2 regions of the Bacillus sp. ABA4_010 genome follow, and region 2 is predicted to be linked to the other one. Evidence: predicted binding sites of a transcription regulator. Region 2 holds the regulator's gene; the other holds the start of a gene.
What was found. The regulator Rex, encoded in region 2, represses fermentation and respiration genes when NADH is low (regulators of the CRP and FNR family bind a similar motif). The targets are predictions, from matches to a motif close to TTGTGAAATATTTCACAA.
Positions count from the first base shown of each region.

Region 1: qoxA (cytochrome aa3 quinol oxidase subunit II) is a predicted target of Rex. The motif match lies at 3,135-3,152, and genes of this name have one in related genera.

Region 1 covers NZ_JBSWUN010000003.1:1,459,709-1,464,354, forward strand. Annotated here, with positions in the region: gene ACXAEO_RS08355 (Ger(x)C family spore germination protein) at 1-694, shown strand, start outside; gene ACXAEO_RS08360 (DUF6509 family protein) at 780-1,079, opposite strand; gene ACXAEO_RS08365 (DUF2269 family protein) at 1,309-1,761, shown strand; gene ACXAEO_RS08370 (alpha/beta hydrolase) at 1,915-2,559, opposite strand; gene ACXAEO_RS08375 (hypothetical protein) at 2,619-2,807, opposite strand; gene qoxA (cytochrome aa3 quinol oxidase subunit II) at 3,266-4,222, shown strand; gene qoxB (cytochrome aa3 quinol oxidase subunit I) at 4,241-4,646, shown strand, end outside.
Region 2 covers NZ_JBSWUN010000003.1:3,729,390-3,734,035, reverse strand. Annotated here, with positions in the region: gene tsaD (tRNA (adenosine(37)-N6)-threonylcarbamoyltransferase complex transferase subunit TsaD) at 1-48, shown strand, start outside; gene ACXAEO_RS19615 (ABC transporter ATP-binding protein) at 99-2,048, opposite strand; gene moaC (cyclic pyranopterin monophosphate synthase MoaC) at 2,253-2,738, shown strand; gene ACXAEO_RS19605 (redox-sensing transcriptional repressor Rex) at 2,772-3,413, shown strand; gene tatA (twin-arginine translocase TatA/TatE family subunit) at 3,448-3,618, shown strand; gene tatC (twin-arginine translocase subunit TatC) at 3,631-4,377, shown strand; gene ACXAEO_RS19590 (YdiK family protein) at 4,439-4,645, opposite strand; gene ACXAEO_RS19585 (lysostaphin resistance A-like protein) at 4,639-4,646, opposite strand, start outside.

The sequences.
Region 1 (4,646 bases), 2.3 Mb from region 2:
AACAGAGGATAAGCCAAGGCTCGGAATATTTTTAAATAATTTATTGGAAAGCGCTTTTAAAAATGAAACAACCGCAAACACTTCTTTATTAAATTTTAAAACGTTAATAGGGGATAATACCATCACCCCATATATTGCAAAACTCCAGAAGAAAAAAGACGGATTAATAGTATCAGGAATTGCTTTGTTAGATAATGATGGAAAATATGTTGCATCTTTAGATCAGTATGATAGCGCATTATTATTGCTATTAACAAAGCAAGTGAATGAACCAGTTCCCTTTATGCTCGAAATTAATGAATCAGAAACAAAAAATATAACTTCATTGAACATTGATAAGGTGAAATATGATTTTGACGTTATCAATGATAATAATGAGCTAACGTTTAAAATAGAAATGGACATGGATATTTCTTTAGAGGAATTTTATACTAAAAATGAAAAAAGAGAAGATCCGAAAAAACTAAAGAGGCTTATTGAAAAAGAAATGAATCAGAATATAGAAAATTTAGTCAAAAAATTTCAAAAAAATGAACTTGATCCAATTGGTTTTGGCAAGTATGTAAGAGCCTTTGAATATGAAAAATGGAAAGAGATAGAAAAAGCTTGGCCGAAAGCATTCTCCCAAGCTGAAATAACTATCAAAACAAATGTAACGATTAATAATTTCGGAGTTATTAATAACTTTAAATGAGAATGTTTGATACAAATGTTTCGATTTTAGAAGATGGCTAAAAAAGGCTGTTTCCCCTTTTTCGCCATCCTCCTGTTATTCCGATTTAAGATGCAGGTAAGTTTTCCTTGCAATATGCTGAAATGAGCGCTTCTTCTTCTTCTTCAAGCCAAATATCTAAGACGTTAATGTCCCCTTTTTCGCCTTTTTCAAAAACATGGTATTGGTTAATGCGAGCATCTTCGCCTTCTACCACGTAAATGACTTTAATGCCGATTCCTTGCTCTGTATATAGTTCATCATCTTCTGGAACAGAAGCTTCCAGCATAAATTCGTAACGTTCTCCCGATAAAATGCCGAATGGATCTTCCAAAAGTTCGACTGTATGACCTGTAATGGTTAACATATGCTCATCCTTTCATTCCTTACATGCTTCGACAAGTTCTATTATAGCCGTATTTTGTGGGATGTAAAAACAGAATTTTCCATCTCGCTATAATCTAAGGTCGAATGCATGCCATTTTTTCCTTTTGGCAGGACGTTTGAGTGAAGAGGGGGAAGTTTCAGAGATAAAAGGGAAGGCGATGACATATGAATGAATAGATAGGAAGGTGGATGATAAAAGGGGGAAGTTAATGAAAGTCCTTATACTGATACATGTATTATCAGCGATTATTGGAGTCGGTCCGACGTATTTTTTACATGTGCTGTTTCGGAAGCATCAAGATATTAGTGAACTACGATATGCGGTGCTGCTTGGAAAAAAGCTGGAGATATTTCCGAAAGTAGGGGGAACGCTGGCGGTCGTTAGTGGTCTTATTCTTTATTTTGCCGGCGATTACGGATCATTTACCCAGCTATGGCTCATTGGGTCGCTTCTATTATACATATTCATCCAAGTGGTGATGATTGGAATCGTCAATCCGCAAATCGCCAAGCTCACCACATGGTTGTTTAATCCGGAAAATGTGATGGTAACAGCCTTACCGCACGAGCAAGAAGAGAACTATACGAAAATAAACCGACTGTTATATGCGGCGACAGGGATGGGAACGGTTTTATTTATCTTCATGATTTTGAAACCGTAAAAAGCACCGCTATGAATAGTGGAAGGCGCAAAGTGACTAAATAATAAAAGCAAAAATGACGTGCTAACTGATATCAGTTTTCGCACGTCATTTTTATTTTTATATTTAAAATGTAATTAACTTTAATATAAAAATGTCTACTAGCAGCAAGACTTATTCATTTAAAAATTCATCTAATCTTTTCATTACTGCTTCTAATGCGGTAATTGACTTTAACGTGTCAAATGGTTCTATATCTAAAGAATGATTCGCATTAGAGATTTTTTGAATTTTAATGTTTGTTTTATTTTCGATTAATTGAATTTTATTAGGGACATAGTGAGTGTCAGCCTCTCCAATAGCAATTAATGTGGCATAATTGCTGGTTAATAATGCCTCAAATATTGAATCAAATGTTAATAATGGCGTAAGCAAGATCATTTTAGAATTCGTATACATATGATTCTTCATAAACCCATTGATAATAGGAATAGTACCGAGTGATTTACCTAAAAAAGCCTTTTTCTCATAGTGGTAATTTTGAAGTACCTCAGCAATGATGGGATTTACCGTGTTGCACATAATTGTTGTGATATCTTCTAGAGGTAACTGAAATATATCTGCTCCGTAAGAGTAATGAATGTGAACAACATCATGCTGATTCTGAAGCATGGTCATGGTTGAATAATGAAATAAAGGCTTCTCGTATGTGTAGCCCATCCCTGAAAGCATAAAACAAACAAACGGATTATCATTTTCGATATGTGTGTATGAAATTTCTTGTTCATTAATAACTATTGTTCGTCGATTTACCTTCATAATTGCTTCTCCTTAGAGTACATGTATTTGAATCATAATTTAGGCTAGTTTTTTCTAATTTAGTTAATGGAAGGGTGTTTATAAAAGGTTTCTAACACCTCCTGAATTATAAGAGCTGGAACATAACGGGGTGTCGTACCGGAGTTTGTGGAGATGTCAGCTAAAAAAAGCGGCATAATTGGAAGTAGCAGCCCTGGAATGATCACGAGCCATGGCCAAATTGGTCTTTCCACTTTACGCTTTGTCATTTACTAATTCCCTATATAGTTAATAGATGTGAATGCTGTTTCTTCTATTATACTTGGCTTAGGACAGAAACAGTAAAAAAATCCCTAGTTTTAAAAATTTTGTGAGGGGAACATATTTCTAGCTGCCCATCTGATACACCATCAGTTCATTTTGAATAATCGCCCAAATGCTTAGAGCTAGGACATCATCCATGACCGTTCTTCGTCATGAATGCTGTCCTAGAATCGATACAGAAAAAGTTATTATTATCCCGATATATAAAAATATTTCCAAATTTGTTACGAAAATGTGAAAAAAATTTGTCGGTTTTTCGAAAAAAGTTCAAAATGTGACAAAAATCACAGAGAAGGTGTTTCGTTTTTTTCAGCTTTTGATAGTATATGATACATAAACACTTAATCTTACAAAGTAATAGCTTACTTAATGAACAGTTATTCAGAAAGGAAGGTGAACAAAGGTGACGAAAAAGTTTAAACCACTTTTGAGTTTAATGGCAGGCCTTGTTTTTTTGGTTCTACTAAGCGGGTGCAGTGAACTTGCGATTTTAGATCCGAAAGGACCTGTGGCTGAAGCGCAGCGTGATTTAATCATGTATTCTATTTATTTCATGATTTTCATCATGGTTGTCGTATATGTCTTATTTACCTTTGTTATTGTAAAATATCGCGACCGCAAGGATTTTAACGAGAAGGACTATGACCCAAGTTTCCATCATAGTACAAAACTGGAGATCCTTTGGACCGTTATTCCTTTAGTCATCGTTATCGCCTTGTCCATTCCGACGGTTAAGGTGCTTTACGCATTGGAAGAGCCGCCGAAAGAGACGGCGCATAAAGAGCCTGTTGTCATTCATGCGACTTCAGCTGACTGGAAATGGATTTTTAGCTATCCGGAAGAAAACATTGAAACAGTAAACTACGTAAAAGTTCCGGAAGATCGTCCAATTTTATTTAAAATTACATCAGCGGACTCCATGAGCTCTTTCTGGGTACCGCAAATTGGTGGTCAAGAGTACGGAATGCCTGGTATGGTGAATGAGTTATACCTTCAGGCAGATGAGCCAGGTGAATATGAAGGAAGAAACTCGAACTTCACTGGTAGAGGCATGACACACCAAGAATTTAACTTTGTTGCTGTTACGGAAGAAGAGTACAGCGCATGGGTAAATGAAACACAAGAAACAGCTCCACAGTTGACGGAAGAAACGTATGAAAAATTAATGCTTCCTGAAACAGTAGAAGAAATGACGTTCTCAAACACTCATTTAGACATTGTGGATCACGGAGTAGATTCTGGTACGTATGCGATGAAAATTCGTGAAAAATATGGAGTTAAAATTGATCCGCATGGCTTAGAATCAGATAGCCATGAGGCAGAGTCAGAATCACATGACGATGCTCACGCGCATCATTAAGGAAGGGAGGCACCCTGAATGTTTAATTTTATTAAGGACAATTTGATCCTGAATGATCCATTACTGTTAGGAGCAAACATTTCCATCTTATTAACGACGATTGCTATCGTATTTGTTCTTACTTATTTCAAAAAGTGGAAATGGCTTTGGACAGAATGGTTAACAACGGTTGATCATAAAAAAATTGGTGTTATGTACATCATTGCTGCGATTTTAATGCTTTTCCGTGGCGGTGTGGATGCGCTCTTGATGAGAGCACAGCTTACGGTGCCAGATAATGACTTTTTAACATCACAGCACTATAACGAAATCTTTACAACACACGGTACAGTCATGATTATCTTTATGGCGATGCCGTTTGTTATGGGTTTAATGAACGTGGTGGTTCCGCTTCAAATCGGAGCGAGAGACGTTGCGTTCCCAT
Region 2 (4,646 bases):
TCGACAATGGCATTAAACGCCAATCCTGGTCTTGACTTAGAGAACTAAAAAGAAGCTGCCTGAAAAGAGGGGATGTTCCCCTGTTTCAGGCAGCTTTTTTATTCTTCAAGAAGAAGCTGAAGCTGTTCCCATTCTTCCATTAGTTCCGTTAGTTGTTGTTCATCTTGTTCTTTTTCTTTATTAATCCTTTGAACTTCCTCATGATTTTGATAAACAAGGGGATCACATAATCGTTCCTCATGTTTAGCAATGGCCGCTTCTAGCTCTTGAATACGTTCTTCAATTTCTTCGAGGCGGCGTTTTCGCTGACGAGCGAGTTTTTTGGCTTCTTTGTCTTGCGCATATGAGTTTTTTTCAAGAGCTGCTTCCTTGTTAGCTTTCGCTCCATTTTGCATCTCCTGTTCTTCTAGCTGCTGAATCTCTAAAAGCTCGGCTTTTTTCTCGACATAATAATCATAATCGCCTAAATACTCGTCAGCCTGATGAGCAGACAATTCCACAATCTTTGTAGCGATACGATTAATGAAATAACGATCATGGGATACAAATAAAAGAGTCCCAGGATAGTCAATTAAGGCATTTTCTAATACTTGCTTGCTGTCTAAATCAAGATGGTTAGTAGGCTCATCTAAAATTAAGAAATTGGCTTTTTGCATCATTAATTTAGCAAGAGCAAGACGGGCTTTCTCACCGCCGCTTAAAGTAGAAACGGGTTTAAGCACGTCTTCACCTGAAAAGAGGAAGTTTCCAAGTACTGTACGGATTTCTTTTTCGTTTTTTGTTGGATAATCATCCCATAGTTCTTGCAGGACCGTTTTATTGGATATTAAATTTGCTTGCTCTTGATCGTAGTAGCCAACGGTGACATTTGAACCGAAGTGAATAGCTCCACGTTGTGTAGGAAGCTGTTCGGTGATGGCTTTCAATAACGTCGATTTTCCGACTCCGTTTGGTCCCACTAAAGCAATGCTTTCTCCTCTTGTCATGCGAAGGCTAATGCCATTAATGACCGGAGCCTCTTCCTGACGATACGAAACCGCTACATCCTCTAGCTTCAACACTTCATTTCCGCTTTGACGTTCAATGTCAAACAGGAAAGAGGCTGATTTTTCATCACCTTGAGGTTTGGACAGCATTTCCATGCGATTCAGCTGTTTTCTTCTGCTTTGTGCTCGCTTCGTTGTTGAGGCTCTAGCAAGGTTGCGTTGAATGAAATCATTTAATTTGGCGATTTCATCTTGCTGTTTTTCGTACTGCTTTAAGTCGCGCTCATACTGTTCTGCTTTTTGAATTAAGTAGTTCGAATAGTTGCCAATATATTTTGTTACCGTTGTCCGAGAAACTTCATAAATTTGCGAAACCACTTTATCTAAGAAATAGCGGTCATGCGAGACGATTAAAATTGCGCCTGCATAATTTTGTAAAAATTGTTCAAGCCAAGATAGTGTTTCAATATCTAAATGGTTGGTAGGCTCATCGAGAATGAGTAAATCCGGTTTCGTGAGCAACAGCTTTGCCAGCGCTAATCGTGTTTTTTGTCCCCCGCTTAAAGTAGAAATCGGTGTTTCATAATCATAGTCGGAAAAACGAAAGCCGTGAAGGATTGATCGGGTATCCGCTTCATATTGATAACCGCCTTGATCTTTAAACGAGATTTGTAATTGGTCGTATTCACGGAGAAGTCTTTCATACTGTGCTTCATCGTTTAATAGGTCTGGATCTCCCATTTTCTGTTCCAATGTGCGAAGTTGATGTTCTAATTGTCGTAAAGGCTGGAAGACAGTCATCATTTCGTCCCAAATGGATAATTCCGACTCCAAAATGGTGCTTTGCCCCATGTAATCAATGGTAATGCCTTTTGGTTTGATGATTTCGCCTTGGTCATGGGAATGAAGACCAGCAATAATCTTTAACAATGTCGATTTTCCCGCTCCATTGCGGCCGACAAGTCCCACTCGATCTTTGGATTGGATCTCCATTTTTATATTTGTTAAAACAGGTTCAGCACCAAAATACTTGGCGATGTTATTTAATTGTAAAAGAATCATATGGTTCACCTCTATTAGTATAGGTTTAGTGTATCGTAATGTATGAATCCCGAGCAACTGTCCAATATTATTTATGCTGATATAATGGGAGAAGTAAGTCCATTTTTATCCAGATTGCTACCTATTAGTGTGTATGAAATGCAGGGAGCATAAGAGACAGATGGATGAAAATAGTGTATAGTCATAAATAGAGGAGGAGAAGATGTGAGTTTGACGCATTTTAACGATCAAGGTAGAGCGAAGATGGTTGACATCTCGGAAAAGCTTGAAACGTTCCGCACAGCTGTTGCGGTTTCCAGTGTAGAAGTGAATGAAGAAATCTATCAAAAAATAGAGAAGCGAGAGATTGGAAAAGGAGATGTGTTAGCGGTTTCACAAGTCGCTGGAATTATGGCGGCTAAGAAAACGGCTGATGTCATACCGATGTGTCACCCTATTGCCTTAAAAGGGGTAGACATTTCTTTTTCATGGAGTCAAAAAGGAGCAAATTATTTACTAAATATTCAAGTAGAGGTCAAAACTAAAGGAAGTACAGGAGTCGAGATGGAAGCGTTAACTGCTGCTTCTATATGTGCGCTGACGGTTTACGATATGTGCAAAGCGATTGATAAAGCCATGGTAATCGGACCTACATATTTAGTAGAAAAAACAGGTGGGAAGAACGGAGATTTTAAGAGAGAGAATTTATAATATATACAGGCTTTTGGATTGTGGGAGGGAACCATGAATACTGAGCAATTAAAAATACCACAAGCAACTGCGAAGCGATTGCCTCTTTATTATCGCTTTTTGAAAAACTTGCATTCTTCAGGAAAACAACGTGTTTCTTCAGCTGAATTAAGCGAGGCTGTTAAAGTGGACTCAGCAACCATTCGTAGAGATTTTTCTTATTTTGGAGCACTTGGCAAAAAAGGTTATGGCTATAATGTCAATTATTTGCTATCCTTTTTTAGGAAAACGTTAGATCAAGACGAAGTCACGAAAGTAGCCCTCATTGGAGTGGGAAACTTAGGAACCGCCTTTTTAAATTATAATTTCATTAAGAACAATAATACGAAAATTGAATTTGCTTTTGATGTTGAAAAAAATAAAGTAGGCACAAATGTAGGTGGAGTACCCATTTATCATCTAGATGATTTAGAGGAGAAAATTACGGGAGAGATTTCAGTTGCAATTTTAACGGTGCCAGCAAGTGCAGCGCAACAAATTACAGACCGCTTAGTTAAAAGTGGAATTAAAGGAATCTTGAATTTTACGCCAGCTCGTATTAGTGTACCAGACTCTATTCGCATCCATCACATTGATTTGGCAGTGGAACTTCAATCACTTGTGTATTTCTTAAAGAACTATCCGCAGGATCTTTAAACAGGTTAATTAAGATGAGAGGAGACAGGTATTTATGGGTTTAGGATTTGGTAGCTTTTTATTAATTGCCCTTGTCGCATTGCTTATTTTTGGACCAAAGAAATTACCTGAGCTTGGAAAAGCAGCAGGTCATACGCTAAAAGAATTTAAAGATGCAACTAAGGGATTAGCAGATGATGATGACGATAAGCGCAGCGAAAAGTAAGGAATGAGTGTTATGACGGAACAAGAAATGTCTGTGTATGATCATATTGGAGAGCTGCGAAAGCGGGTAATCATTACGATTGTCTTTTTTTTAGCGGCTACCATTGGATCATTTTTCTTAGTAAAGCCGATTATTTTATATTTGCAACAGGCAGATGAAGCGAAGGAATTAACGATGAATGCCTTTCGGCTGACTGATCCAATTAAAATCTATATGCAGTTTGCTTTTATCATCGGATGTATTTTATCTTCGCCCATTGCTTTGTATCAACTATGGGCCTTTATCAGTCCAGGTCTTTATGAAAAAGAACGAAAAGTGACTTTAAGCTATATTCCCGCTTCATTGTTTTTGTTTTTAGGGGGCATTTCATTTGCTTATTTTATCTTGTTTCCATTTGTCGTTCATTTCATGACAGGGCTGGCGAATGATTTAAACATTCAACAAGTTATTGGCATTAATGAATATTTTCAGTTTTTGCTGAAGCTGGTTCTGCCGTTCGGTTTATTGTTTCAGCTTCCTGTTATTGTTATGTTTTTAACAAGGCTAGGGATTGTGACACCGATGTTTTTAGCGAATGTGAGAAGGTATGCCTACTTTTTCCTATTGGTCATTGCTGCGTTCATTACGCCGCCTGACATTATTTCTCATCTAATGGTCACAGTGCCGTTACTGCTTCTTTATGAAATTAGTATTATCATCTCAAAATCTGCTTACCGTAAAGTATTGAAAGCTGAGCAGGAAGCTCAAGCTAACATGTAACGAAGCAAAAGGGCCCTTCGCCAATGTTCAATTGGTAAAGGGCCCTTTTACATAGATATTTTTATTTCTGCTGTTGAAGCTTTTTAATTTGATAATGAAGGTTGAAAATACGTAGAGCTGTGCCGAAATCAAAAGCCGCGACTGCCATCAGCAAAATGGTACCGAAGTCAAAAAGCCCTTTTTCTGCACTTCCGACGGCAAGGTACGTAAATAATGCCCCCATTAACACATAAATAAGCCCCATAAAGAGGGACGGATTTCTCACCATA